4 regions of the Pseudomonas sp. NUPR-002 genome follow, and region 1 is predicted to be linked to each of the others. Evidence: riboswitches for the same ligand, from Rfam matches in the RefSeq annotation. Region 1 holds a riboswitch; each other region holds the start of a gene.

Region 1 (7,213 bases):
CACCTGCCTGGACCTGGGCGCCTGGGGTGCGGTGTACACCGAAGGCTGGGACCGTCAGGTAAAACTGCTGCGTAAAGAAGCCAAAGAGCTCAAGACCCAGATCAACTCCGTGTGGATCTACCCACCAGCGGCCGACCGCGCCACCGCCCTGGCGGCAGCCGACCCGCTGATTCCTATCGTCTAACGGCCAAGTTGTGGGAGCGGGCTTGCCCCACGATAGCGCTGTGTCAGTCACAACGCATCGCGGGGCTAGCCCGCTCCTACCGAGTACTGCGCCAGCGGCCAGTAACGCCCCTTGCGTGATTCGTACAAGGTGAAGTGACGGGCACGCAAAACAAAGTCCGCCGCCACCAGCGCCTCCGGGGGCGGCCCCTGATAGTCGCGGGCCAGGGTCAGGTGTGGCCGATACTCTCGTGGCGCCTCGGAAAATCCCAGCGGCAGCAGCGCCTGTTGCAGGCTGTAGACCAACTGCCGCAGCGCTACCGGGGTCTCACTGGGGGCCAGCACCAAGGCCTTGGCCGAACGCCATACCTCAAGACGGTCGAGGGCTACCGTAATGCTCTGGCCAGGCACCTTGACGGCGCCTGCGGCAGCCAGGATTGCCGGCAGTTGAGCGGTATCCACCGAACCGAGAAACATCAAGGTCAGGTGAAAGTTCGCCGACGGCACAGGTCGCCCTTTTTCCATCCTCAGTTCGCTGCGCCACTGGGCCAGCGCCCGGCGCTGATCCGCGGTGCAATCGAGGGCGAAAAACAGCCGCTTGAACGGCTCGCCCGTTTCGCGAATGCCTTGCACCATGCCCTGTCCTCCTTCTCGCTGGTGGTAATGCTCAGTCTGCCGCAAGGCAATGGGCCCGGACTACATTTGCCGTAAAAATCACGCAGCGCAAACCTTTGCGCGTGGGACTAATGTCGGACACGGATCGCGTAACATTTAGTACAAACCCCGGCCATGATTGTTTATGCTGGCGAGCTCATGCCATGGCGCATCGCCACACCGACAAGTATCCGCCCATGAAAATCTTCCTCGTTCTGCTGTTTGTCTGTTCGATTGCCTTCGTGCATTTTCGCGGCAAGGTCCGGCACAAGATCACCCGTCAACTGGGGGACCATTCCAGCTTCCTCGCCCCGGTCAACGCGTTCCTCTACTTGTTCTCCAAACTGCCGGCCAAGCCCTATCTGCCGGTTGAGTCCTTTCCTGAACTCAAGCCACTGCAGGACAACTGGCAAGAGATTCGCGCCGAAGCCCAGCAACTGCTGCATGTCGGCGAAATCAAAAGCTCGCAGAACTACGACGACGTCGGTTTCAACTCCTTCTTCAAGAGCGGCTGGAAGCGTTTTTATTTGAAGTGGTACGGCGAAAGCCACCCTTCGGCGATGAAGCTCTGCCCGCGCACCACCGAATTGCTGCAAGGCATTGGTACGGTCAAAGCGGCGATGTTCGCCACCCTGCCGCCAGGCTCGAAGCTGGTACGCCACCGCGACCCGTATGCCGGCTCCTACCGCTACCACTTGGGCCTGGACACGCCTAACGACGATGCCTGCTACATCTGCGTGGATGGCGAGAATTACGCCTGGCGTGACGGTGAAGGGGTGATTTTCGATGAAACCTATATTCACTACGCCGCCAACCACACCGAACACAACCGCATCATCCTGTTCTGCGACGTCGAGCGCCCGCTCAAATACCGCTGGGCCACCGCCTTCAACCGCTGGTTCAGCCGCAACGTCATGGCCGCCGCGGCTGCGCCGAACGATGCCGGTGACAAAACCGGCGGCATCAACCGTCTGTTCACCCGCATCTACAAGATTCGTCAGCGTGGCAAGGCGCTGAAAAAGCGTAATCGCACACGCTACTACCTGGAAAAATGGGCAGTGGTGGCGGCGTTGCTGTTGCTGTTCATCTACATCTGATCTGCACGCTATCGCGGCGCACCCCACCCCGTTCCACATCCTCTTGCTGTACCCGCCCCCCACCAAAGTACTGATTAACTGCGCCCAACGACCAACGGCGCCCCACAGAGAAAAAAACTAGCTTCACTGTTCATGTTGCCAACCGCACAAGGTGAAAACGATGAGCATGATGGACTGGGACGCCTACCGTAAGCAGTTGATGGCCGGTATCGGCGACCTCAAGCAACTGTCCCCTGACACCGTCAACGGTTATATTACCGCCAGCGGCGCCGGGGCCAAAACCAACCACCTGGATGCCAAGACCCGTGAGCTGATCTCGCTGGCGGTGGCGGTCACTACCCGCTGCGACGGCTGCATTGCGGTGCACTCGGCGCAAGCCGTCAAACACGGGGCCAGCCGTGAGGAAATCGCCGAAGCGCTGGGTGTCGCCGTCGCCATGAATGCCGGCGCCGCACTGGTGTACTCGGCGCGAGCGCTGGATGCCGTGGGTAAGGTCGAGCAGTAGCGCCAGCCGTGCCGGCATGCACAAACAGTTGCATGCCGGCATTAACGCTTTCAGACTTGCGGTTCACCCTGCCAGGAACCGCCATGATTCACATCCGCCCCATGACCGCCGCCGACTTCGAACGTTTCTGGCCCACCTTCCAGGCCATTGTCGCGGCCCGCGAAACCTATGCCTTCGACCCAGCCATGAGCCAGGAACAGGCGCGTCAGCTGTGGCTGGAATCACCGCTGCATACGCTGGTGGCCGAAGAGGATGACCAGCTCCTGGGCTCGTACTTTCTCAAGGCCAATGCCGCAGGCCCCGGCAGCCATGTGAGCAATTGCGGCTACATGGTCAGCGAGGCTGCGCGCGGCCGCGGTGTGGCTCGCTTGATGTGCGAGCACTCGCAGCGTCTGGCGCGTGAGCAGGGTTTTCTCGCCATGCAGTTCAACTCGGTGGTCGCCAGTAACGAGGTGGCGGTGGGCTTGTGGCAAAAGCTCGGTTTCGACGTGGTCGGGCGCCTGCCGCGCGCCTACCGGCATGCGCGTCTGGGCCTGGTGGATTGCCTGATCATGTACAAGTGGCTGGAACAACCGCAGCAGCCGATGCTGATCGGGCGCAAGAACATCGAGGCGGTGGTGTCGCGCAAACGCGGCCGCTGATTATTCCGGTAGGAGCGGGCTTGCCCCGCGATTGCGGTGTCAGGTAGATCGCTATCGCGGGGCAAGCCCGCTCCCACAGACTTAAGCGCAACTCATTGACTGCAAAGGCTTTCAATGTTCAGATGCGCGCCAGTTTCAGGTGTCCTGCGCCGCCGTGCGCAGGGTGAAACGGGAAGCCGGTGCATCACTCAAAGTGACTAGTCCGGCGCTGCCCCCGCAACGGTAAGCGAGCGAAGCCTTCGATACACCACTGTGCTCCGGCATGGGAAGGTGAAGGCCTTCATGACCCTCGCAAGCCCGGAGACCGGCCTGAAGCTTTGTTTGGCAACCCCGCGGTGGGCGGGCGCAGGCCGGTTTGCGGGCGCCTGCGCGCGCAATTCCTTCATGCGTTGTTCCCTCCGGGATTCATTCCTTCCAAAGATTGTGGAACGACATGTCCCGTAACTCCAAGCTTCACACCCTGGCGGCCAATGCCCTGGCCCCCTGCCTGGCATTCTCCTTGCCGACCTTCGCCGCAGAAACCGGCACCCTGGCCCTGCCATCGACGGCCATTACCAGCACCAGCGACAACCAAGCGATCAGCCTGGCCACGCCATTGCCGGCCGGCTCGCGCCTGAACCTCAGCGCCATGGACACCCCGGCCAGCACCAGCAGTATCAGCGCCGAACAGATCGAAGGGCGCAACAACCAGACCGTGCAAGACGCCGTCAGCCGCTCGCCGGGCATCACCTCGGTGGCAACGCCAGGCAACGGCAACACCGCGTTCTCGGCCCGTGGATTTCAAGGCCACGGTTCGGTGATGACCTTGTTCGACGGCTCGCGCATGTACACCGGTGCTGGTACCCAGACCTTTCCGGTCGATCCCTGGATGGTCGAACGAATCGACATCATCCGCGGCCCGGCGTCGGTGCTCTACGGTGAAGGCGCCACCGGTGCAGTGATCAACGTGATCCCGAAAAAACCGTTTCTGGGCGAGATCCACAACCACCTGCGCCTCGGCTACGGTTCCTACGACCGCCAACAACTGGGCCTGGACAGTGGTGGTTCGTTGAGTGAACGCCTGAGCTACCGCCTTACCCTCAACCAACAGGCGAGCAACGGCTGGGTGGATCGCGGCGATTCGAAGAACCTGGCGATGAGCGCCGCCCTGCGCTTCGACGCCAGCGACAGCCTCAGCTTTACCCTCGCCCACGAGCGTGGCGACGCCGAGCCGATGAACTACTTCGGCACCCCGCTGATCGACGGCCACTACCGCGACAGCCTGCGCAAGAAGAACTACAACGTACAGAACGACGTGCAGCGCTACCACGATGAGTGGACTCGCCTGAACAGCGACTGGACCCTGAGTGACTCGATCAGCGCCAGCAACCAGCTGTACTACCTGAAAAGCCGCCGACACTGGCGCAACGCCGAGGACTACACCTGGGACAGCAGCCTGGGGCAACTGCAACGTGGCAGCTACCTGGAGATCAAGCACGACCAGGAACAAATCGGCGACCGCCAGAGCTTTACCTTCGACCACAACCTGTTAGGCCTGAACAGCAAAACCGTGGTGGGCGCCGAGTACAACCGTATTCGTTTCGGCATCAACAGCAACTCGCCGTACAACGACATCGGCGGTGATTCTATCGACCCGTGGAACCCGGCACCCGGCGACTTCCACAGCGCCAGCCCGACCCGCCCGCAGTCCCAGAGCACTACCCGCACCTTCGCCCTGTTCGCGGAAAACCGCACGCAGCTGTCTGAGCGCTGGTCGCTGGTGACCGGCGTGCGCCGTGATCAGAACCACATCGACCGTGACAATCTGGTCAACGACAGCCGCAGCGACCGCAGCCTCAGCGGTGGTAACTGGCGTGCCGGCCTGGTGTTTGCCATGACCGACGAGCTGTCGCTGTACGGGCAGTACTCCACCAGTGAAGATGGCGTCAGCGACCTGGTGACTCTCAGCCCCAGCCAGCAAAATTTCGACCTGACAGAAGCCAGGCAAACCGAGTTCGGCATCAAGCAGCTGTTCTGGGACGGCCGTGGTGAGTGGACACTGGCGGCCTATCACATCGTCAAGAAGAAACTCTTGGTCGACAACCCGGTGACCCACCAGAAGGAACAAGCCGGACAACAGACCTCCGACGGTATAGAAGCAACCCTGGAACTGGCCCTGGCCAACCAATGGCAAGTGTCGGCCAACGCCTCGGTGGTGCGCGCCAAATACGATGACTTCGAGCAAACGGTCAACGGCCAGTCGGTCTCGCGTGCGGGTAACCGTCCAGGCAACGTACCGCGACGCACTGCCAACCTGTGGCTGAACAAAGGCCTGGGCTACGGTGTCGATGCCGGCATGGGCGTGCGTTACGTTGATGCGCGTTATGCCGACACCGCCAACACCCAGACCGTCCCGGGCTTCACCGTGGTCGATGCCAACCTCGGCTGGCAGGTACTGCCCGATGTGCGCCTGGGCCTGCAGTTGAACAACCTGCTCGATCGCCGCTACGCCGCGACTGCCCACAGTGGCGAGCAGTGGCTGATGGGTGAACCGCGCTCGTACTTGGCAACCATCGACTACAGCTTCTAAACATCCCCCTGGTAGGCGCGGGCTTGCCCCGCGATCGCGGTGTGTCAGTCCCACCGCGATCGCGGGGCAAGTCAGTGGATATCTGCAAAAAGCTGATTATGCTTCAAACAACCTTGCAGTAATGCAAGACCGCGAACCCCAGGGCCAGGGTGCGGTAATTCGAGTAGGTGCTCCGGCCTATTAAAACAAGTCGGAGAACAGTCATGGCGGCAATCGACAGTACGTCCAGCGGCAGCACGCCCAACCGCGGGATTACCAAAGAAGAGCGCAAGGTAATTTTTGCCTCGTCCCTGGGCACCGTGTTCGAATGGTACGACTTCTACCTGTATGGCTCACTCGCCGCGATCATCGCCAAGCACTTCTTCGCCGGCGTCAACGAAACCACCGCGTTCATCTTTGCCCTCCTCGCCTTTGCCGCAGGCTTTGCCGTACGGCCATTCGGCGCCATTGTGTTCGGCCGCCTGGGCGATATGATCGGGCGCAAATACACCTTTCTGATCACCATTGTGATCATGGGTGTGTCGACCGCGATTGTCGGTTTGCTACCCAGCTACGCCACCATCGGGGTAGCGGCGCCGATCATTCTGATCACCCTGCGCCTGCTCCAGGGCCTGGCCCTGGGCGGTGAGTACGGCGGCGCGGCAACCTATGTGGCCGAACACGCCCCGCAAGGCAAGCGCGGCTACTTCACTTCATGGATTCAAACCACCGCGACCCTCGGCCTGTTCCTGTCGTTGCTGGTGATCCTGACCTGCCGCACGATTCTGGGCACCGAAGCCTTCGAAGCCTGGGGCTGGCGTATTCCGTTTCTGCTGTCGATCTTGTTGCTGATTGTTTCGGTGTACATCCGCCTGCAACTGAGCGAGTCGCCGGTGTTCATGAAGATGAAGGCCGAAGGCAAAGCCTCCAAGGCGCCGCTGACCGAATCCTTCGCCCGCTGGGACAACCTTAAAGTGGTGATCATGGCCCTGCTCGGCGGCACCGCCGGCCAGGCGGTGGTGTGGTACACCGGGCAGTTCTACGCGCTGTTCTTCCTGCTGCAGATGCTCAAGATCGACCCGCAAACCGCCAACCTGCTGATTGCCGGTTCGCTGTTGATCGGTACGCCGTTCTTCATCCTGTTCGGCAGTTTGTCTGATCGCATCGGGCGCAAGGGCATCATCATGGCCGGCTGTATCATCGCCGCCCTCACCTACTTCCCGATCTTCAAGGCATTGACCGAGTACGGTAACCCCGATGTGTTCCTTGCCCAGGAGAAAAACCCGGTCACGGTGATCGCCGATCCCAACCAGTGCTCGTTCCAGTTCGACCCGGTGGGCAAGGCCAAATTCACCAGCTCCTGCGACCTGGCGAAAAGCGTGTTGGCCAAGCGCGCGATTCCTTACGAAAACATGAAGGCTGAGCCGGGCAGCGTCGCGCAGATCCGCATCGGCGATAAAGTCCTGCAGAGTTTCGAAGGCACCGGCATGCCTGCCGCCGACTTCAAAACCCAGAATGATGCCTTCGTCGCCACCCTCACCACCGCCCTGAAAGACGCCGGTTACCCGGAAAAAGCCGACCCGAGCAAAACCAACTACCCGATGGT
Region 2 (7,213 bases), 900 kb from region 1:
CGGCCGCGACCATTACCGCGATGACCGGCTGCCCATTGCCCGCGCAAACAGGCACTTACCAGCAAATGGCGATCCGCTTCATCGAAGCGGCTGTAGGCTGTGATCCGGCACAGCTGCACACACAACTACTGCAATACCCTTTTGCCCTGCGGGCAACCCTGCACTCCGAGTCCTTTGGCCGTCCCATCCAATGCTCCGGCGACCGCCATGGTTATGTGCTGCTGGGCTGTCGTGACGACCGCGAGCGGGCCTCCTTCAACAGCGTGATCTCCCACCCACCGTTCATCCACCAAGGACAGGCGCAATGACCCACAACGACCACCTGTATTACCTCGATGGCCCAATCAGCGCGAATTTCCCGTCAATTGCCTTTTCCACCAACGTCTACGACAACCCGGCGGACATTCTGGGCTCGATCACCGATCTCGCCCGTTACTTCAATGCCGTGGAGTTCGAGATCGGCGAAGATGCCGAATCAGTGTTCTGGTCAATGAGCGACGATCAGCGCCTGACGCTGGCTCGGCAAATCCGTCAATTCACCGAACAGCACTCTATCACCCTGACGGTGCATGCCGGATGGTGGGGCCGTCAGTACAACCTATGTGCCAGCGATCCGGGCGAGCGTGCCCAAGCGGTGAACTGCCTGAGCGCCGCCGTGGTGTTTTCGCGCGAGGCCGGGGCCAGCAGTGTCACCTTCCACCCTGGTTACAGAGACCACCTGGATAATCAGGGGCTGCTGACCAACCTGATCAGCGCCATCAACCAGGTCACCGACCGCTGTGATACCGGCACACTCGCGCTGTGCCTTGAGAACATGGGGGGGCAACGCCCGAGTTTTCCGGTGTTCACTGTCGAAGAACATGTCCAATTTCATGCCCAGACCGGCTGCTTCCTAACCATCGACGTCACTCACCTGTGCTCGTTATTCCCTTACGGTCCCAGCCTGTTCGCTGCTATCGAAGCGCTAGCGCCGATCACCCGCCACCTGCACATCGCCGACCTCAACGACACCCATCATCAGCACTTGCCGCTCGGCGAAGGCAACCTGCGCCTGAGCGATGTGCTCAACCGCTTTGCCCGTAACGGCTATCGCGGGGTGGCGGTGGTAGAAGAGTTCATTCCACGCTTCTCCACCGAATACTATCTGGAGAAGGCGCTGGCCTATAAGGCCGGCGTGCATGAACTGTGTACCAGCCGTCATGCCGGTTGACGTCAGCCGCGCTGTGGCAGCACCACGCCGCGAAATCGCCTGCGCCATCGCTGATGCCCTGCCGTTCGTGTTCTCGCTGCTGCTGACCTTCAGCCTGATCGGCATGCTCGGACGGCGCAGCGGTCTGGACCTGTCGGCGCTGGTGGTGTTCAGCGGTCTGGTCATGGCCTCGCCGCTGCAACTGACCTTGTTGGAGACACCGGCACATCTGTTGAACAGCGCCGCTGTTGTACTGGCGGCGCTGAGCATCAATCTGCGCTTTCTGGTGTTCACCCTGAGTCTGAAGCCCAGCCTTGAAGGTCCGGTAAAAGCGTTTGTCCCGGCGTTAGCGGTGATGGCCAATGCCGCCTTCACCCTGATGTGCATCCGCAAACAGCAGCAGCCGATCAGTCGCCCCTACGCCAACACCGTGTGCTTCGTGCTGTACGCCGCCGCCCTGCTCGGGACGGTAGCGGGCTATTGCTTCGCCGGCCTGGCCGCCGAAGCGCTGATGGAACATGTCAGTGTGGTGATTGCGATCTTCATCAGCGCTTCGCTCGGCCAGATGGCACGTGAGCGCCACATTTTTCACGCCCAATGGCTCGCCGCGCTAGCCACGGTGGCAAGCCTGCTGTGGCTGGGGCAGATCAGTTTGCTGCTGGTGCTCAGCGTCACCGTACTGACGAGTTATGCCTATGACCGAGACTGATACCTTCTGGCGTTATGTGCTGATCTGCGCACTGGTCTCGGTAGTCTGCCGCCTGCTGCCACTGCTGGTGGACGTGCAGCGGCTTTCCGGTGGCGCGCAGGCGTTTATCGAGCGACTGGGCAAGTACACCTCCGTGGCGATGCTGGTCAGCTTGCTGGCGGGCGCGTTGTATCCGTTGGCCAGCCAACAGGTATTGAGTGCGGTGTGGTTCGGGCCGGTGGTCCTGGCCTGGTTGCTGAGCCTGACCCGTCTGCCGTCCTACTATACCTTTCTCATCGCACTGGGGGCCTATGCGCTGGGCACCTATGCACTGGCAGTGCTGTATTAATCGTCAATTGACGCGGAACCAGCCCCCATGCTCTCCTACACACCTTGTTACGGGTGCCCTTCACAGGGTGAAACGGGAAACCGGTGCCCATGTGCTTGTTGTTCAAGCCATGTCAGTCCGGTGCTGCCCCCGCAACGGTAAGCGAGCGAAGCGTCAGATCCACTGTGCAGTTGCATGGGAAGGTGATGCTTGCCGGGAGGCCAACGCCACCCCCTCGCGAGCCCGGAGACCGGCCCGCAACAGTGTGCACACAAGCACCACAGAACATAACAAACCCGCGGTGGGCGGGCGCTGTTCGAACCTCTGCGTGCCCGGCCCGCAGGGGTTTCATGCGCTCTATCCACCCGCTGACACTTCAGAGGGAAGCGCCATGTCGATCATCAGCAGCACCGGCAGCAACACAGACAACATTTCCGTCAGCACCACCCTGGCCCAACGCCTGACGGCTGCGGTCTGCGCCTCGATCCTGGGCCTGTGCCTGGTCTACTTCGCCGGTTTCTCGCGCATCGAAGCGGTACACAACGCCGCCCACGATACCCGCCACAGCGCCGCTTTCCCCTGCCACTGAGTAGCCAGCAATGATCAAGCGTATTGCCCGTACCGCCGGGTTTACCGGACTGTTGGCCGCCCTGCTGCTGACCCTGCTGCAAAGTTTGTGGGTGACGCCGCTGATTCTCAAGGCGGAAACCTATGAAAGCGCCGCGCCCGCCGTTGAGGCGCATGAGCATGCCCCGCGCGTGGCTGCCGATCACCACCACGACAGTGAAGCCTGGGCGCCGGAAGACGGCTGGCAGCGTGTGCTGTCGACCACCGGCGGCAATCTGGTGGTTGCAGTGGGCTTTGCCCTGATCCTTGCCGCGCTGTACACCCTGCGCGCACCGAAAAGCGTGATCAGCGGTGCACTCTGGGGCCTGGGCGGCTTTGCCGTGTTCTGCCTGGCGCCGACCCTGGGCCTGCCAGCGGAGCTGCCGGGAACCGCCGCCGCTGACCTGGCCCTGCGCCAGGCCTGGTGGGTGGGTACCGCCGCTGCAACTGCAGTGGGGCTGGCGTTGATCGTGTTTGCCCGGCACTGGCTGTTCAAGGCACTGGGGGTTGTGCTGCTGGTGGTGCCGCATGTGATTGGCGCGCCACAGCCTGAGGTGCATGAAATGTTGGCACCCGAAGCGCTGGAAGCCGAGTTCAAGGTCGCTTCGCTGTTGACCAACGCCGCGTTCTGGTTGGCCCTGGGCCTGATCAGCGCCTGGTTGTTCCGTCGCCCACGCCAGGCCTGAACGACATGCAGGTGTTCGTCGGCCTGGGTTGCCGACGCGGTTGCTCGGTCAAGACCCTGAGCAACCTGTTGCATCACACCCTCAAGGCTCACGACCTGCCACTGGCCAGCGTCGTGGGCCTTGCCAGTATCGACCTCAAGCACAACGAGCCAGGGCTGCTGCAGTTGGCCCAACAGCTCAAGCTCCCCCTGGTGTTCTTCAGCGCCGCGCAACTTGCCGCCTATGAGCCCTGGCTGAGCCATCGTTCAGCGGTTGCCTACCAGCACAGCGGTTGCTACGGCGTTGCCGAAAGCGCCGCCCTGGCCCTGGCCGAGCAGCTCGCCGGCCCGGCGCAGTTGCGGGTGCCTCGCACTTTGAGCAGCGACGCCAGCCTGGCATTGGCCACGGCCCCAGGCTTTAGCGGATAATCCGCCCTTTGTTTCCCAAGGATTGTGCATGACTGTCTATTTCATCGGTGCCGGCCCGGGCGATCCCGAGCTGATTACCGTCAAGGCTCAGCGCTTGATCCATCGCTGCCCGGTGATCATCTATGCAGGCTCGCTGGTCCCCGCTGCCGTGCTGGAAGGGCATCGCGCGCACACCGTGATCAACAGCGCTGAATTGCATTTGGCGCAGATCATTGAAGCCATCAAGCAAGCGCACGACCAGGGGCAGGATGTCGCGCGGGTTCACAGCGGTGACCCGAGTCTGTACGGCGCCATTGGCGAGCAGATCCGCTACCTGCGCGAGCTGGGCATTCCTTACGAAATCGTGCCCGGGGTTACCGCCGTGGCGGCCAGCGCCGCCCTGCTCGGCTGCGAACTGACCCTGCCCGACATCGCCCAGACCGTGATCCTCACCCGCTACGGCGACAAATCGCCGATGCCGCCTGGCGAGCAACTGGCCGACCTGGCCCGCCACCGCAGCACCCTGGCGATTCATTTGGGGGTCAAGCACCTTGAGAAAATCGTCGTAGAACTGCGCCCGCACTATGGCGGTGATTGCCCGATCGCGGTGGTGCATCGTGCGACCTGGCCTGACCAGGACTGGGTGCTCGACACCCTGGATGGTATTGTCCAGCAGGTACAGGCCAAAGGCTTTCGGCGCACAGCACTGATTCTGGTTGGCCACGTACTGGCCAGCGACAGTTTTGCCGAATCGGCGCTGTACCGTGCCAGCCATGCTCATTTGTATCGTCCCTGACGGAGAACTGGATCATGCTTGAACTGCGCCCGTGCTGCGAATGCTGTGGCCGTGACTTACCCGGTGACAGTCCGGAGGCGTTGATTTGCTCGTTCGAATGCACCTTCTGCACCGACTGCAATGCGCGCACGCTCCAAGGCCAGTGCCCCAACTGTGGCGGTGAGCTGGTTAAACGGCCTGCCCGGGCGGCGGAGAAGCTGGTCAAGTACCCGGCCTCGACTACACGCATCGTCAAACCACACTGCTAAAGGCACTGTGTAGGAGCGGGCTTGCCCCGCGATAGCGATAGGTCAGTCACATCGCATCGCGGGGCAAGCCCGCTCCTACACGGGGTCATGGGGTTTGGTATTGGCTCAGGTATTTGTCCAGGGTCGCTTTGTCACCGCTGCCATCGTCGGCCACTTGCCACAAGCGCCGCTCGATGCCTTGTGCCAGCAGGTGCCCCACGGCCGCTTCGATGGCCGACAGCACGCACAGCTGGGCCGGTTCGTTGGTGGTGTAGCCCACTTCCGCTTCCAGCAGCTTCTTGAACTCGATGAATTTGAACACCCCGGCGCTGCGCCCAACCGAGTAGATGGTTTTGCTGGTCATGACGTTGGCCAGCACCTGCCCACTGCGCACGTCCACCGCCCGCAAGTTGACCGAGACCTGGTCGACCCGGTACTCACGGGAGATGTCGATCCCCAGGTAACGCGCGCCCTCACCCCCACTGCGTACGTTGGTGTCATAGGCAATGATGCCGCCCTCGAGCATCAGGTTGGCCGCCTGCAACGGTGGCAGTTCGCCTTGAATGTTCAGCGGCGCATCCGGTTTTTTCTGCGAGGCGCGGATGATTTTGCGTTCGGTCAGCAGGTTCTGCAGCCCTTCACGCTCCAGCACCACGAACCAGCCGCTGGCCTGCAAGGCATCCATCAGCATGCTCGCCGCGCCTTGGGTGACGCTGGTCGAGAATGAGCTGGCCGGGGTCGGTTTGTACTGCCCGGTCTGGTCACGGAAACCGTAAACCACCGCCATCAACCGGCCTTTAGGGCGCGGCATGTTAAGCAGGTCGTAGTAGGTCGAGGCCCGCGGGGTCAGCGTCGGACTTTCGCTGTCTTGCTCAGCCGGCATTGGCTCGCGCAGGCTGCAGCCTTGCAAGGTGGCCAGGATCAGCAGTGTGGTCAGAAATCGTTTCATGATTGTCACTCCCCATTTCCTGGCCTTTCAAGGGTTCAGGCCATTGACCAGAACTTCTGATATTTCACCGGTTGCGCGGTCGGTAATCTGGATGGTCAACGCGCCGGAATCATCCAGTACGTTGATGATGAAGGCATCAGTCTGCAGGCTGCCGGTGGTGCCGTTGTTGATGTTATTGAGCAGCTGCGACAGCAAACGCGACTCCAACTGGCTGGTGAAGCGCTCCAGGGCTGAAGTGCCGGCGAGTGCCGAAGCACGGTCCTTGATGGCCGGGTCTTCGTGGTCGTTCTGCGCCTGGGCGTTATTGAGCAGCCAGGTACCGTTGAGCGGGTTGCCGCCAAAGGCCGGGTTGACCGGGGTGTACACCAGTTCAGTGGCGTTGGCCTGGCTGCACAGGGCAGTGAGCAAGACCAGAGAGGCCAGGCGGGAGGTTTTGTTGTTGTTCATAGCTCGTCCCTCTCAAGATCGGTGGTGTCCTGCAGCAGCATCTGCAGCTTGCGCTGGATGATCTGCTCCTTGACCAGGTCAGCCGCCTCGTATGCGGCGTCCTTCAGTTCTGTGGTGTTGGGTGGCAGAAAGCGCCGGTAGATCACGCGTTGTTCAAACTCGACCGTTACCAGGCTGCCCCAGCGTGCATCCGGCCGCTCCCGTACCACCAGGTTGAAGTCCAGACGGCTGGTGGCACGCAGCCGCTCGGCGAAGCTGTAATAGAAGTCATGGCCGATGTGCGAGATGGTGTTGTCGACGATAAAGCCCATCATCTCGTCCTCGGCGCCGCCTCGCGCGGTGCCGGTCAACAGCACCAGGGCCAGGGCGCAGGTGGCCAGGCGGCGGTTCATTGCCCTGCTCCTTGTGCCGGGCTTTTAGTGCCACTGGCGGCAGATTCGGAAAAGGCTTTTTCCGCCACGAACTGCCAATCGGAGTAATGCTCCAGGCCATCAAAGTCCGACCACTGCGCGGCGAAACCGGTCTGCTTCATCGGTGTCAGGTCAGATTGGCTGTAGACCCCAGTGATACGGCCATCAATCGAGCGCAACAGCCCCCATTCATCGCTGCCGGTAATCGGGTCGGGGTACAGGCGCCGCAGATGACGCTTGATCCCGGGGTAGCGTGGGTCTTCGAGCAGCTCGTCGAGGGTCTGCGGGTATTGCGCCAGGCCCGGCGACTCGCGGTAATAGCTGCGCAGTGCCTGGGCATACTGGGTACCGACCCAGAGCAGGTCACGCTCACGATCGCGCAGGCCCTGGGTTGACCACAGGGTAACGGTCGAGCTCAGGGCGATGCCGGTCACGGCGATCAGCAACAGTACCCCCAGGTAGGTGAAACCTGCCTGATCGGCGCTACCACTCGGCATAGAG
Region 3 (7,213 bases), 890 kb from region 1:
CGGTCTGATGGCGATCACAGCGGTTGTCAGGCCGTGATCGAGCAACACCGCCGCAGGTTGGTGGCCCAGCCCGTGAAGCTGTTCGTCGAACCCGGCCAGATCGATCTGGCCGTGGTTATCCAGGCGCAAAAAGCGGCTGCGCCTGCCGATGTTGTGCACCATTGGCCGACTGGCGAAATGCCCGCCGCACGCTGGCGCCAGGGAGAAAACCGTGTCGCCGGGGTTGGTGAGGGTGGCCAGCACGCTCAGCGTGCAATGAACGCCGGAAAGCACTCGGTACTCCACGAACGCGGCGTTGAACATCGACTGTGTAGCCTCGGTGGCCAGGGCCTTGAGCTCATCGACCTCGGGAAAATGTTCGACATGCATGCCGTTGAACTCAGCCGCGTAATGGTGTCCCGTCGCAGTTTCCGCGTTGAATAAATAGCGGTCGTAATGACGGTTTTGTCCGAGTGTTCGTGCGGTTTCAGACAGTATGTTTTCATTGGCGGTAAGTGAAAGTGTTGTGTGGCGCCTGACAAGTGCCTGATTGAACTGTTCGATAATATAGTTGTACGTGCTGGGGCAGGTGGCGGCTAAAGAAGCTGAACCTTTCATCAGTGGTTTATCCTGTCGAAATCGATAATCAACATGTCACGCCAACCCTGTTGTGCGCCTTTAAACGTTTGCAGTGGGGAAACTTCATGCAAGAGTGCGCGATCATTCAACACGATTGTTTCCATGTAACGGGTCAGCGTTGCACTGAATACAAGTTCTGCGTGTTCGCGGTATATTCGGCTTTCACCTCCTGTGACTGACTCGCGTTTGATCAGGTGCTGAAAAACGAAGTCATGCCCGTCGCGGTGACGACCTTCGGGTGTAGCCTGGCCTTGATTGTGTGGGTCGCAAAGGGTTCTGAACTGGTGACAGGTCACCTGCCAGTCGTGCGGCCCAACGGTGAAGTCCATCAACGTCAGGTCGGCGGCCAGCAAGGCCATGAGCACCGGCGAACCAGTGAATTCCGGCTCGCTGCGCGCATAGATACGCTCGAGCCCACCCAGCAGCGGGTTGTCGGTTGCGGATTGGTAGAAGCGACAATCGTCGAGGGGCTTCCAGCGTCTTTCTCGCTGAAGATACTCGAACTTGCAGATTCTGCGCTTGCGGATACCGTGTTGCGCACCTAAATAAGCGTCCGCTTCTAACCTGTCCCAGCTGGCATTGAATGCATCACAGGTTTCGCCGCCCAGTTGCGTAACGGGTAGCGCCGGATACTGGAGGCAACTGACATACTGATACGCTTTCAGCTGCATGGAAAGTTCAAGCATTACGGCATTGTCCGAATGCCGTAGAGCTGTGTTAGCGCTCATGTGAAAATCACACTTATTGGGGTGTTTTGGTAATGCTCAGGCATACAAGAGTTCCTTTCTTGTGTGGCTGGTTGCTTGGTGGTAATCATGCTTGTCGCGTTTCTTTGAATTATCAAATCGGTATTTGTAATTCTATGTTGCTGAGTTGTTTGTCTGTAGGGTTGTGAGTTTGTGTATAAACAGGAAATAACTTACAAGTTACGCTATTGCTTTAAACATGTTTGTTTGAGGCTGCAGGCTGCGGTTTGTCGCGTTGACATTAAGGCTCCAGGCATTGACCCGCCTCGCGTGCATGCGTAGCCTTGCGCCTTCGAGGTTCTTCGGCGTTGGCCGAAGCTAAGACGGGAACGCGGTTAAAGCCGCGGCTGCCCCCGCAACTGTAAGCATTGAACGGTTCGACACAGCCACTGCATCGCTGCGGGAAGGCGTCGTTCAACTGGCCAACGGCCAGTAGCATGCAAGCCAGGAGACCTGCCTCGAACCGTTTTCGACATCAACCGGGCGGGGTGATCCGGTGGCGAACGCGCCCAGGCAATACAGCCTGTGGCTCTCGTCGCGCATGCCCGCCATCCTGCCAAGGGCATCCGCATGAAAACACTGGCCAAACTTCCCGTCACGATCGTTACCGGCTTCCTCGGCTCGGGCAAAACCACACTGCTGCGGCACATGCTCGACAACGCGCAGGGGCGCCGCATTGCGGTGATCGTCAACGAATTCGGTGAGCTGGGTATCGATGGCGAAATTCTCAAGCAGTGCAGCATCGGTTGCACTGAAGAAGAGGCCAGTGGCCGTGTCTACGAACTGGCCAATGGCTGCCTGTGCTGCACCGTGCAGGAAGAGTTCTTCCCGGTGATGCGTGAGCTGGTGGCGCGGCGCGGTGATCTGGACCACATCCTTATCGAGACCAGCGGTCTGGCGCTGCCCAAACCACTGGTACAGGCCTTCCAGTGGCCAGAAATCCGCAACGCCTGCACCGTTGACGCAGTGATCACCGTTGTCGACAGTCCGGCGGTGGCCGCCGGTACCTTCGCCGCCTACCCGGAGCAGGTCGATGCGCAGCGCAAACTCGACCCTAACCTGGACCACGAGTCGCCGCTGCATGAGCTGTTTGCCGACCAGTTGGCCAGTGCCGACCTGGTTGTACTGAACAAGGCCGACCTGATCGCTGCCGACGACCTGGCCAAGGTGCGCGCCGAAGTCGAGGAAGAACTGCCGCCAGCGGTCAAAGTCATCGAGGCCAGCAGTGGCCGCCTGCCGCTGGAGGTGTTGCTGGGCCTGGGCGCTGAGTCCGAAGCGCACATTGATGGCCGTCGTACCCACCACGACAGCCACCATGATGGTGACGATCACGACGATCATGACCACGATGCCTTCGATTCGATCTCCATCGAGCTGCCTGAAGCCGACGACAGCCTGCTGCTCGACGCCCTGACGCAACTGGTGGTGCAGCATGGCATTCTGCGGGTCAAAGGCTTTGCCGCGATTCCGGGTAAACCCATGCGTTTGTTGATTCAAGGCGTGGGCACGCGGTTCGATAAACACTTCGATCGCGCCTGGCGTAGCGAAGAGCCGCGCATCACGCGCCTGGTGCTGATTGGCCAGGAGCTCGATGCCGCTGCGCTGGAAGCGAGCCTGCGCGCTGCCCTGGGCGCCTGACCCATGCATTTGCTGCGGACCCAGCCCGGTGGTTTTGTACCGGACGACAGTATTGCCGACCTCGGCCAAACCCCCGCCGAGCTGGTCATTCTCTGCAGCGGTGATTCACACCTGGCACTGTTGGCGGCAACCGCCCAACAGTTGCCAGAAGATTTCCCCAGCCTGCGTCTGGCCAACCCGATGCAGGTTCAGAACCATGCCTCGGTCGACCTTTATGTCGACCAGGTGCTGCGCCATGCCAAGGTCATTCTGGTGTCGCTGCATGGTGGCGTCGGTTATTGGCGCTATGGCGTCGAGCAGTTGCTCGAGCTGGCGGCCCGTGGCGTACAACTGATTCTGGTACCGGGTGATGATCGCCCGGACCCGGAGCTCAGCAGCCTGAGCACGGTGCCAGCGGAGCAGACCGAGCGGCTTTGGCACTTCTTGCGCCAGGGCGGCAAGGCTAATGCCCTTCACCTGTTCAATTACCTGGCCAGCGAGTACCTGCAGCGCGATTACGCCTGGTGCGAGCCGCAGCAGTTGCCGCGCACGTCGGTGTATCACCCGCGTAAAGCCAGTGCTGAACTGGCTGACTGGTTTGCCGAGTGGCAGGTCGATCAACCGGTGGTGCCAATTCTGTTTTACCGCTCGCATTTGCAAGCGGCGAACACCGCGTTTATCGATACGTTCTGTGAACGCCTGCACGCCGCTGGGCTGAATCCTTTGCCGATTGCGCTGGCGAGCCTCAAGGAGGCGGGCTGCCTGAGTCAAGTAGAGGACTGGCTGGACGCGGTCGAGGCGGCGTTGATCATCAACACCACCGGGTTTGCCCAATCCAGCCCGGAACAACCGCACCTGCGGCCGTTTCGCCGGGATATTCCGGTGCTGCAGGCGATCTGCGCGCAAGACAACCAGCCGGGCTGGGAAGCCAGCGAGCAGGGGCTCGGGGCGCGCGACCTGGCCATGCACATCGTCTTGCCGGAGCTGGACGGGCGTATCATCACCCGGCCGATCAGTTTCAAGGACCTGGCCTGGCGCAGTGAGCGCAGCCAGTCGGATGTGGTCTGCTACCGCCCGCATGCCGAGCGCATGGACTTTGTCGCAGAACTGGCGCGGCGCTGGAGCGTACTGGCGCAGTTGCCTAATCAGGACAAGCGCGTGGCCTTGATCCTTGCCAACTACCCGACCCGTGATGGCCGGATTGGCAACGGCGTTGGCCTCGACACCCCGGCAGCGGCGCTGAACATCCTCCGTGCCCTGCGTGATCAGGGCTATCCGCTGAGCGATCTGCCAGAGAACGGCACGGCACTGATCCAGGCGCTGCTCGGCGGCGTCAGTAATGACCTCGACAGCCTCGACCAGCGCCCCTGCCTGCAAAGCATGGCCATGGCGGACTATCGGGCTGCGTTCGCTGCGCTACCGCAAGCTAATCAGGACGCCGTGCGTGAACGCTGGGGCGAGCCCGAGCAGGACCCGATGTGCCGCAACGGGCGGATGATGGTCGCCGGTCTGCGCTTTGGCCTGACCTTTGTAGGCATCCAGCCAGCACGCGGCTATCAACTCGATCAAAGCGCGGTGTACCACGACCCTGATCTGGTGCCCCCGCATGGCTACCTGGCGTTTTACTTCTGGCTGCGCCATGGCTTTGCTGCCGACGCGCTGATTCATGTCGGCAAGCACGGCAACCTGGAATGGTTGCCGGGCAAGGGCGTCGGGTTGTCTGCCAGTTGCTGGCCGGATGCGCTGATCGGGCCATTACCCAACATCTATCCGTTCATCGTCAACGACCCGGGCGAGGGTGCCCAGGCCAAACGGCGTACCCAGGCGGTGATCATCGACCACCTGATGCCGCCGCTGACCCGGGCCGAAACCTATGGCCCGTTGCGGCACCTCGAAGCCTTGGCCGATGAGTACTACGAAGCGCAGTTGCTCGACCCGCGGCGCGCCCGCGAACTGCAACGGGATATTCTCGAGCTGGTGCGCGACAACCATATCGACCGCGAGCTGCAGCTCGAAGGTGCTCTGGATGATGCGGCGGTGTGGCTGCCGCGCTTGGACACCTATCTGTGTGACCTGAAAGAGTCGCAGATCCGTGACGGCCTGCATGTGTTCGGCGAGTCGCCAAGCGGGCGCTTGCGCATCGACACCTTGCTGGCCTTGTTGCGCGTTGCACGCGGTGATGGCCGTGGTGCCAATGCCAGTTTGCTGCGCGCCCTGGCACGGGCGCTGGCCTTGGCTTTCGACCCGCTCGACTGCGACCTCGGCCAACCCTGGGAGGGGCCGCGTCCGGCACTGTTGCAAGCACAGAGTGAGGCGCTCTGGCGTACCAGCGGTGATACCCGCGAACGTTTGGAACTGCTTGCTGGCCAGTGCATTGAGCAGGCCTTGGCAGGCACTGTCGCGCTGGATGATGAGCCTGCCTGGGACGATGTGCGAGCCGTACTCACGGCGTTGCAGCAGACCATTGCACCGCAACTGGACGCTTGCGGCCCGGCAGAACTGCAAGGGCTGCTGGCTGCCCTGCAAGGGCGCTTCGTCCCCGCCGGCCCGAGTGGCGCACCCAGCCGTGGGCGCCTTGACGTGCTGCCGACCGGGCGCAATTTCTTTACCGTGGATGTGCGCAACCTGCCGACCACCACGGCGTGGCGCATTGGCTTTGCCTCGGCCAACCTGATCCTTGAGCGTCATCTGCAGGATCACGGCGATCACTTGCGTCAGCTCGGTTTGTCGGTATGGGGCACGGCAACCATGCGCACCGGTGGCGATGACATTGCCCAGGCCATGGCGCTGTTAGGTGTGCGCCCGGTGTGGGCCAGCGGCAGCCAGCGTGTCGACGACTTTGAGATCCTGCCCTTGAGCCTGCTCGACCGGCCGCGGGTGGATGTGACCTTGCGGGTCTCCGGATTCTTCCGCGACGCCTTCGGTAACCTCATCAAACTGTTCGATGCTGCCGTGCAGGCGGTCGCCGCGCTGGATGAGCCGGATGACCTCAACCCGCTTGCCGCCAGGGTGCGCAATGAACGTACCGAGCTGCAAGCTCAGGGGCTGAGTGCCGAGCAGGCGGCGCGCCAGGCGGGCTGGCGAGTGTTCGGCGCCAAACCTGGTGCCTACGGCGCCGGCGTGCAAAATGCCATCGACGGGCAGCTGTGGGTCGAGCGTAAAGACCTTGCCGAGGTTTACCTCAACCACGGCGGCTACGCCTACGGCGCCAGCGATGAAGGTACACCGGCGCGCGCCGATTTTGCCCGGCGTCTGCAGCATGTTCAGGCAGTGATTCAAAACCAGGACAACCACGAGCATGACCTGCTCGACTCCAATGACTATTACCAGTTCCAGGGTGGCATGCTGGCGGCCGTCGAAAGCCTGGGCGGCCAGCCAGTTGCCAGTTATCACGGTGACCACAGCCAGCCGGATCGCCCGCGCATTCGCACCTTGAAGGAAGAGCTGAACCGGGTTATCCGCGCTCGGGCGCTGAACCCGAAGTGGATCGACGGCGCCAAACGCCATGGCTACAAAGGTGCCTTCGAGCTGGCCGCAACCGTCGATAACCTGTTCGCCTTCGATGCCACCACGCATTTGATCGACGATCACCACTACCAGGCCTTGGCCGACGCCTATGTGCTCGACGCGCAAACCCGCGCATTCTTGCACCAGCACAACCGGCAAGCCCTGCGCGACATTACCGAGCGCTTGCTTGAAGCCCAGCAGAGAGGCCTGTGGGAGGCGCCGGGGGACTACCGCGAAGCCCTTGAAGAGCAGCTGCTGGACAGCGAAGAAGAGACCTGAAATGACTGAACCTGCACATTTTCCCCTGTCTGCCGTGGTTGGCGCCGAGCCACTGAAGCTTGCCCTGTGCCTGACCGCGATCGACCCGAAAATCGGTGGGGTGTTGATCGAAGGTCCGCGCGGCATGGCCAAAAGTACTTTGGCACGCGGGCTGGCTGATCTGCTCGATGAAGGGCCGTTCGTGACCTTGCCGCTCGGGGCCAGCGAAGAACGTCTGGTTGGCACCCTAGATCTGGACGCCGCGTTGGCACAAGGCAAGGCACAGTTTTCGCCCGGCGTGCTGGCCAAGGCCGACGGTGGCGTGCTGTATGTGGATGAAGTCAACCTGCTGGCCGACCATCTGGTGGACTTGCTGTTGGATGTTGCAGCCAGTGGTACCAACCGCATTGAGCGCGACGGCATCTCGCACCGCCACAGCGCCCGTTTTGTACTGATAGGCACGATGA
Region 4 (7,213 bases), 830 kb from region 1:
CTGTCTGACGAAGACAAGCTGCGTGCCCTGCAACTGCGTGCTTCGCGCCGCGGCCTGCACCTGACAGACGAAGTCGGGCATTTCATTCTGACCCGCGGCACGCGCAGCATGAGCGCATTGTTCGACCTGCTCGAACGCCTCGATCAAGCCTCTTTGCAGGCTCAGCGCAAGCTGACGATCCCGTTTCTGAAAGAAACTTTAGGCTGGTAAGGTAGGGGCTAGAGCCTCGGAACATAAAAGTCACATTTTTTTCGATTGAATTTGCAAATCGATGCGATAGAAGGCATAGTCTCGACTTCTTTAAATCTCAAGACACGGTCGTGCCCATGCTAAATCGCTTCGCACCCCTCGTGCCCCTCGCACTTGTGACCCTGCTTTTTGGCTGCGCGGCGCATAGCCCGGTTTCGCAGCAGCAGGATCAACAATCGGTCATTTCTCAGGTCTCGGCCAAATCCTCCACCTCGTCGGTGTTCGAGGAAGAGCTGGCCACTGAAGAAGACCTGCAAGATTTCGCCAGCAGCAAGCCTTACCAATTGCCAGCCCTGGCTGACAACATTCTCGAACGCGGCATGTCGCTGATCGGTACCCGTTACCGTTTTGGCGGTACCTCCGAGAACACCGGCTTTGACTGCAGTGGCTTCATCGGCTACCTGTTCCGCGAAGAAGCCGGCCTGAACCTGCCACGTTCCACCCGCGAAATGATCAACGTAAAAGCCCCGCTGGTTGCTCGCAACAACCTCAAGCCGGGTGACCTGTTGTTCTTCAGCACCAATGGTCGCGGTCGTGTCAGCCACGCCGGGATCTACCTGGGTGACGATCAGTTCATTCACTCCAGCAGCCGCCGCAGCGGTGGTGTGCGCATCGACAAGCTCGGTGATCGCTACTGGAGCAAAACCTTTATCGAAGCCAAGCGTGCATTGGCCATGGCACCGACTGCGACGACTATTTCGCGCAACTGAACCCTGGCCTTGCCATACCACGGCGACGTCGCTGAAAAGCGCGTCGCCGTGCGTGTTTACAGAAAGCGTCTAATCTAAATTCTCAACTATTTCCGGCCACACCGCCGGACGGCTTCAGACAGGATGTTCTGACCATGGCGATGAAGGCGCGCTTCGCTCTACTTTCCCTGCTGGCACTGCTCGGTGCCTGCTCCAGTCATGCCCCGAAACCCGCCAAAGTGGTTAAACCGGTGGTCATGGCGCCTCAAGTGTATTTCTCTCCCGTTGCTGAAGATGTGCTGTTTCAGGCCCTGGGTCTGGTCGGTACGCCTTATCGCTGGGGTGGCAATACCCCCGATTCGGGTTTTGATTGCAGCGGCCTGATCGGTTACGTCTATCGTGACTCTGCGGGTATTTCACTGCCGCGTACCACCCGTGAAATGATCGGCATGCGTGCGCCCACTATCGACCGCACCGCGTTGCAGTCGGGCGATCTGGTGTTCTTCGCCACCAATGGCGGCTCCCAGGTCAGTCACGCTGGCATTTACGTGGGTGAGGGGCGCTTCGTGCATGCCCCGTCTGCCGGTGGCACCGTGCGTCTGGATTACCTGTCCAACAGCTACTGGAACAAAGCCTACCTCAACGCCAAGCGCGTTCTGGCGCCGCCTCAACTGGCGCGTAACCCCTGACCTGGCGAGGTAGGCGATGACGGCACAAACGCTATACCTCGACGATGCGCTCTACCACTACCTGCAAGCGGTGTCTGTTCGCGAGACACCGCTGTTGGCGCGTTTGCGTGTGGAAACCCAGGCCTTGCCCGAGGCGCGCTGGCAGGTAGCGCCGGAGCAAGGGCAATTGCTGGCCTTGCTGGTACGCCTGATCGGTGCACAGCGAGTCATCGAGGTGGGTACCTTCACCGGCTACAGCGCGCTGTGCATGGCCCAGGCCATGGAGCAGGGGCAACTGCTGTGTTGTGATCTTGAAGGCAGCTACAACGCGATTGCCTGGCGCTACTGGCGTGAGGCGGAGGTGGCACAGCGCATTGAATTGCGCCTGGGGCCTGCCTTGAAGACCTTGGCGAGTCTGCCGTCAGAGCGCTACGACCTGATCTTCATCGATGCCGACAAGGCCAATTATCCGGGTTATCTGGAAGAGGCGCTGCGTTTGCTGCGTTGCGGTGGGCTGGTGCTGTTCGACAACACGCTGTGGAGCGGGCGGGTGTTGCAGGAACAGCCTGACAGTGACGATACGCGGGCGATCCAGGCGTTGAATCTACAGCTCAAGGATGATGCGCGGGTGGACCTTTCCCTGTTGCCGATTGGGGACGGTTTGACGTTGTGTCGTAAGCGTTGAGACTCAATCGCGGGGCAAGCCCGCTCCTACCCTGTAGGGACGGGCTTGCCCCGCGATCGTGCCCTGATTTCAAGCCTGCTTGAGCAGCAAGGCAACCCCCGGATAATACTGCCCCGCCTCGTTATGCAGCTTGCGGTAGGCATAAGGGAAATACCAGGCAATGGCGCAAGCCGTATGCTTTTGCAGATCTTCAACCAGGTCCTGCAGCTCTTCCGGGCTGGCATGCTGCCCGGCTTTCCACGGGCTGGCGAACAGCGCAGCCACTTTGAGCTGACTGGGGGCGGCCACCTGGCGGGCAGCGAACACGGTTTCCTGCAGGGCGTTGCTCAAGTCAAGGCGGCCGATACGCGGCCAGCGCTGGCTGCCTTGCAGGTAGGCGGCCTCTTCACGATTGGCGATGTACAGGTCGCAATGTCCTTCGCGGTCGCCTTCGTCGCGCTGCTTTTTACTCGGGTGGTGTTGCAAGGTCACGAGCTCAGCTTGCCAGGCGGCAGCGCAAAGCACACTGAGGTTGGTTTGAGCGCCGTGCCAGTAAGGCGCTTCGCTGTCGCCCAGGGTCTGGTTGAGTCGGTCAATGCATTCAACCCAGCGCTCCAGCGCCGGGCGCAGGAATTCCAGGCGCGGGTTGTTGATGATCAGACCTTGCATGCCGTTCTCTCCTTTATCGTTGTAATTGAGTGCAGCCAGATCATGGCTATTTGATATCACTGATATCAGGGTGACACAAGCCGACAAACACGCCATTGATCCAGGCCAGTGCAGCACCTTTCATTGACGCTCCGGGTGCAACCCTCTAACCTTCGCGACTTGTTTCAGGTGCTCTGTGGGCTGCGGTCTGGCAGGGTGAAACAGGGAAGCCGGTGGCTGCGCTAATGCGTGCGAGTCCGGCGCTGCCCCCGCAACGGTAGGTGAGTCAAGGTCGCGCATGGCCACTGGGTAATGAACCCCGGGAAGGCGCACGACCCTGGGTGTTCAAGGCCCCGCTCACAAGCCCGGAGACCGGCCTGTTACAGCCAACGGCATCACGGAGGGTGATGCGCGTATCCTTCGGCCCATGCCGCAGCCTTGCGCGTTTCTCCGTCTGCCTTATCCATTCATCTATTACTGTCTTTTTTGCCGCGAACGCTGTACGGCCCTGTGCCGACAAGCTCGCTGCGAACTGACGGATAGTGCTATGCGGAGACTGCGATGACTGAATCCAATGAGCGTGACGAACGCCACCTGGCGCGTATGCAGCGCAAGAAGGCGGTGATCGACGAGCGTATTGCCAATGCGCCGAACGAGTGCGGTTTGCTGCTGGTGCTCAGCGGCAATGGCAAAGGTAAAAGCAGCTCCGCTTTCGGCATGCTGGCCCGGGCCATGGGCCACGGTATGCAGTGTGGCGTGGTGCAGTTCATCAAGGGCCGCAACAGCACTGGCGAAGAACTGTTCTTCCGGCGCTTTCCAGAGCAGGTGCGTTACCACGTGATGGGCGAGGGATTCACCTGGGAAACCCAGGACCGCCAACGCGATATTGCCGCCGCTGAAGCTGCCTGGGCGGTGTCGCGTCAACTGCTGCAAGACCCGGCCATTACCTTTGTGGTGCTGGATGAACTGAACATCGCCCTCAAACACGGCTACCTCGACCTGGAGCAGGTGCTCAGCGACCTGCAGGCGCGCCCGCCGATGCAGCACGTGATTGTCACCGGGCGTGGCGCCAAAGACGAAATGATCGAACTGGCCGACACCGTCACCGAGATGGGCATGATCAAGCACGCCTTTCAGGCAGGCATCCGCGCCCAGAAAGGCGTTGAGCTATGAGTGACACGCGCCACTGCCCGGCGGTGCTGATCGCCGCCCCGGCCTCTGGTCAGGGCAAGACCACCGTGACCGCCGCTCTGGCGCGGTTGCACCGCAATCTCGGGCGCAAGGTGCGGGTGTTCAAGTGCGGCCCGGACTTTCTGGACCCGATGATCCTAGAACGGGCCAGCGGCGCCCCGGTGTACCAGCTGGACCTGTGGATGGTCGGTGAGCAGGAAAGCCGTCGGCTGCTCTGGGAGGCAGCAGGTGAGGCCGATCTGATTCTGATCGAAGGGGTCATGGGTTTGTTCGACGGCACGCCATCGAGCGCTGACCTGGCCCGGCATTTTGCCGTGCCTGTGCTTGCGGTGATTGACGGGACCGCCATGGCCCAGACCTTCGGTGCACTGGCCCTGGGCCTGGCGCGCTACCAGCCGGACTTGCCGTTTGCAGGCGTGCTGGCCAACCGTGTCGGTACCTTGCGTCATGCGCAGTTGCTTGAAGGCAGCCTGACCGAAGGGCTGCGTTGGTACGGTGGCCTGTCGCGGGAAACCGGGATCGAGCTGCCAAGCCGCCACCTGGGCCTGGTGCAGGCCAGTGAACTCAACGATCTGGATGTGCGCCTGGACGCCGCCGCTGCGGCGCTGGCAGCCAGTTGCGAGTCGTCGTTGCCGCCGGCTGTGGCCTTCGCTGCGCCGAGCGTGCAGGTCATCGAACCCTTGCTCGAGGGCGTAACCGTCGCTGTGGCCCGGGATGAGGCGTTTGCCTTTACCTATGGCGCCAACCTCGAGCTGCTGCGCGCCATGGGCGCCGAGCTGAAGTTCTTTTCACCGCTGCATGATCGTACGCTGCCGCAGACCGACAGCCTGTACCTGCCGGGTGGCTATCCGGAGCTGCATCACCAGGCGCTGGCTGCCAACACCTCGATGCTGGCGGCGATTCGCGATCATCACCAGGCCGGCAAGCCGGTGCTGGCAGAGTGTGGCGGCATGCTCTACCTGCTGGAGAGCCTCACCGATGTCGCGGGTACGCGTGCCGAGTTGCTCGGCCTGTTGGCAGGCGAGGCGGTCATGCAGAAGCGCCTGGCTGCCCTGGCGTTGCAAGCGGTGGAGTTGCCGGAGGGCACCTTGCGCGGGCACACCTACCACCATTCGCTGACCACCACCGAGTTGCAGCCGATTGCCCGCGGGCACAGCCCCAATGGCGGGCGCGGTGCCGAGGCGGTCTACCGTCAGGGCCGCTTGACGGCGTCCTACGTGCATTTCTACTTTGCTTCCAACCCCCATGCGGCGGCGGCGCTGTTGGCGCCATGAGCGATCAGGCTTTCAGCGATGCCGAGCGCGCCGCGGTGTACCGCGCCATCGGCGAACGCCGCGACATGCGCCATTTCATCAAGGGCGAGGTAGCCCCTGAGCTGCTGGCGCGCCTGCTGGCGGCGGCGCATCAGGCCCCCAGTGTCGGGCTGATGCAGCCCTGGCGTTTTATCCGCATCACCGACCAGGCCTTGCGCCAGCGTATACAGGCGCAGGTGGAAGCCGAGCGGGTGCGCACGGCCGAGGCGTTGGGCGAGCGTTCGGATGAGTTCATGAAACTCAAGGTCGAAGGCATCAGCGAGTGCGCTGAGTTGCTGGTGGCCGCCTTGATGGATGACCGTGAGAAGCACATTTTCGGCCGCCGCACCTTGCCGGAGATGGACCTCGCTTCGCTGTCCTGCGCAATCCAGAACCTGTGGCTGGCGGCGCGTGCCGAAGGGTTGGGCATGGGCTGGGTGTCGTTGTTCGAACCTCAGGCGTTGGCCGAGCTGTTGCACATGCCGGCGGGCGCCAAGCCGCTGGCGATTCTGTGCCTGGGCCCGGTCCGGGCGTTTTACCCGGCGCCGATGCTGGTGCTGGAGGGCTGGGCTGCCGAGCGCCCGCTGAGCGACATGCTCTTTGAAAACCAGTGGGGAGAGTCTTGATGAGTGTGGCGTTGCTGACCGTTGCCGGTGTAGCGCTGGATGCGCTGCTGGGCGAGCCCCGGCGTCGGCATCCGTTGGTGGCTTTCGGGCGTCTGGCCGGGCGCCTGGAGCAGCGTTTCAACGCCGGGGGATGTGGCTGGCGCAGCCACGGCGTCACGGCCTGGTTTCTGGCAGTGATTCCCCTGACCTTGTTGGCCACCTTACTGTCCTGGCTGCCCTACATCGGCTGGCTGGTGGAAATTCTGGCGCTGTACTGCGCGCTGGGGCTGCGCAGTTTGGGCGAACACGTGACCCCGGTTGCCGCCGCATTGCGTGCCGGTGATCTGGAGCAGGCACGCCAGCGCGTGGGCTATCTGGTCAGCCGCGAAACCCGCGAGCTGGACGAAACCGCCGTGGCACGCGCCGCCACCGAATCGGTGTTGGAGAACGGCAGCGATGCGGTGTTTGCAGCGCTGTTCTGGTTTGTCGTGGCGGGCGCGCCGGGTGTGGTGCTCTATCGCCTGAGCAACACCCTGGACGCCATGTGGGGTTACCGTAACGAGCGCTTCGAGCGTTTTGGCTGGGCGGCGGCGCGTATCGATGATGTGCTCAACTACATTCCGGCACGCCTGGTGGCGTTGACCTACGCTCTGCTCGGCAAGACCCGACTGGCCCTGAGCTGCTGGCGCCGTCAGGCACCGCTGTGGGACAGCCCCAATGCCGGGCCGGTGATGGCCGCTGGCGCGGGCGCCCTGGGTGTCGAACTGGGCGGCCCGGCGGTGTACCACGGTGAATTGCACGAACGCCCGCAACTGGGCGAAGGTCCGGCGGCGGATGCCGACGCCATCGAGCGTGGCTGGCGTCTGGTGTGTCAGGGTGTGTGGTTGTGGTTGCTGCTGATGTGCCTGGGGGCTGAACTCTATGCTTGAACACGGTGGGCGCCTGCAACGCGCCGTGCAGCACTACGGCATTGCCCGGGAGCAATGGCTGGACCTGTCCAGCGGCATTGCCCCGTGGTCGTTTGCCATTCCAGAGATTCCACTGCGTGCCTGGGCGCGCTTGCCCGAGACCGACGATGGCCTGGAGCAGGCCGCCGCCGGGTATTACGGTGTCGAGCACCTGCTGGCGGTCGCCGGTTCCCAGGCCGCGATTCAGGCCTTGCCCCAGCTACGCGCGCGCGGCACGGTGGGCGTGCTGTCGCCGTGTT

What was found. A riboswitch is a leader RNA that binds a small molecule or an ion and turns the genes downstream of it on or off. The one in region 1 is predicted to bind cobalamin.
Region 2: it holds a riboswitch for cobalamin, as region 1 does, so the genes downstream of both, ACVWSC_RS14975 (CbtB domain-containing protein) here and ACVWSC_RS11050 (TonB-dependent receptor) in region 1, are expected to answer to the same signal.
Region 3: it holds a riboswitch for cobalamin, as region 1 does, so the genes downstream of both, cobW (cobalamin biosynthesis protein CobW) here and ACVWSC_RS11050 (TonB-dependent receptor) in region 1, are expected to answer to the same signal.
Region 4: it holds a riboswitch for cobalamin, as region 1 does, so the genes downstream of both, cobO (cob(I)yrinic acid a,c-diamide adenosyltransferase) here and ACVWSC_RS11050 (TonB-dependent receptor) in region 1, are expected to answer to the same signal.

What each region holds. Positions count from the first base shown of each region.
Region 1 is NZ_CM150476.1:2,403,757-2,410,969, reverse strand. It holds gene ACVWSC_RS11075 (NAD(P)/FAD-dependent oxidoreductase) at 1-184, shown strand, start outside; gene thpR (RNA 2',3'-cyclic phosphodiesterase) at 250-798, opposite strand; gene lpxO (lipid A hydroxylase LpxO) at 1,014-1,913, shown strand; gene ACVWSC_RS11060 (carboxymuconolactone decarboxylase family protein) at 2,074-2,418, shown strand; gene ACVWSC_RS11055 (GNAT family N-acetyltransferase) at 2,502-3,059, shown strand; cobalamin riboswitch at 3,180-3,386, shown strand; gene ACVWSC_RS11050 (TonB-dependent receptor) at 3,493-5,628, shown strand; gene ACVWSC_RS11045 (MFS transporter) at 5,832-7,213, shown strand, end outside.
Region 2 is NZ_CM150476.1:3,301,925-3,309,137, forward strand. It holds gene ACVWSC_RS14955 (ATP-grasp domain-containing protein) at 1-308, shown strand, start outside; gene ACVWSC_RS14960 (sugar phosphate isomerase/epimerase family protein) at 305-1,210, shown strand; gene ACVWSC_RS14965 (AzlC family ABC transporter permease) at 1,179-1,898, shown strand; gene ACVWSC_RS14970 (hypothetical protein) at 1,885-2,226, shown strand; cobalamin riboswitch at 2,261-2,478, shown strand; gene ACVWSC_RS14975 (CbtB domain-containing protein) at 2,597-2,794, shown strand; gene ACVWSC_RS14980 (CbtA family protein) at 2,805-3,497, shown strand; gene ACVWSC_RS14985 (cobalamin biosynthesis protein) at 3,503-3,904, shown strand; gene cobM (precorrin-4 C(11)-methyltransferase) at 3,933-4,679, shown strand; gene ACVWSC_RS14995 (DUF1272 domain-containing protein) at 4,694-4,927, shown strand; gene ACVWSC_RS15000 (CsgG/HfaB family protein) at 5,013-5,855, opposite strand; gene ACVWSC_RS15005 (curli assembly protein CsgF) at 5,883-6,302, opposite strand; gene csgE (curli production assembly/transport protein CsgE) at 6,299-6,694, opposite strand; gene ACVWSC_RS15015 (type II secretion system protein) at 6,691-7,213, opposite strand, start outside; gene ACVWSC_RS15020 (type II secretion system protein) at 7,196-7,213, opposite strand, start outside.
Region 3 is NZ_CM150476.1:3,291,922-3,299,134, reverse strand. It holds gene ACVWSC_RS14950 (PLP-dependent aminotransferase family protein) at 1-597, opposite strand, end outside; gene ACVWSC_RS14945 (2OG-Fe dioxygenase family protein) at 597-1,304, opposite strand; cobalamin riboswitch at 1,643-1,839, shown strand; gene cobW (cobalamin biosynthesis protein CobW) at 1,935-3,002, shown strand; gene cobN (cobaltochelatase subunit CobN) at 3,006-6,767, shown strand; gene ACVWSC_RS14930 (magnesium chelatase ATPase subunit I) at 6,769-7,213, shown strand, end outside.
Region 4 is NZ_CM150476.1:1,572,736-1,579,948, forward strand. It holds gene hda (DnaA regulatory inactivator Hda) at 1-210, shown strand, start outside; gene ACVWSC_RS07305 (C40 family peptidase) at 327-959, shown strand; gene ACVWSC_RS07310 (C40 family peptidase) at 1,094-1,627, shown strand; gene ACVWSC_RS07315 (O-methyltransferase) at 1,644-2,291, shown strand; gene ACVWSC_RS07320 (hypothetical protein) at 2,361-2,939, opposite strand; cobalamin riboswitch at 3,089-3,313, shown strand; gene cobO (cob(I)yrinic acid a,c-diamide adenosyltransferase) at 3,480-4,091, shown strand; gene ACVWSC_RS07330 (cobyrinate a,c-diamide synthase) at 4,088-5,383, shown strand; gene bluB (5,6-dimethylbenzimidazole synthase) at 5,380-6,027, shown strand; gene cbiB (adenosylcobinamide-phosphate synthase CbiB) at 6,027-6,935, shown strand; gene cobD (threonine-phosphate decarboxylase CobD) at 6,928-7,213, shown strand, end outside.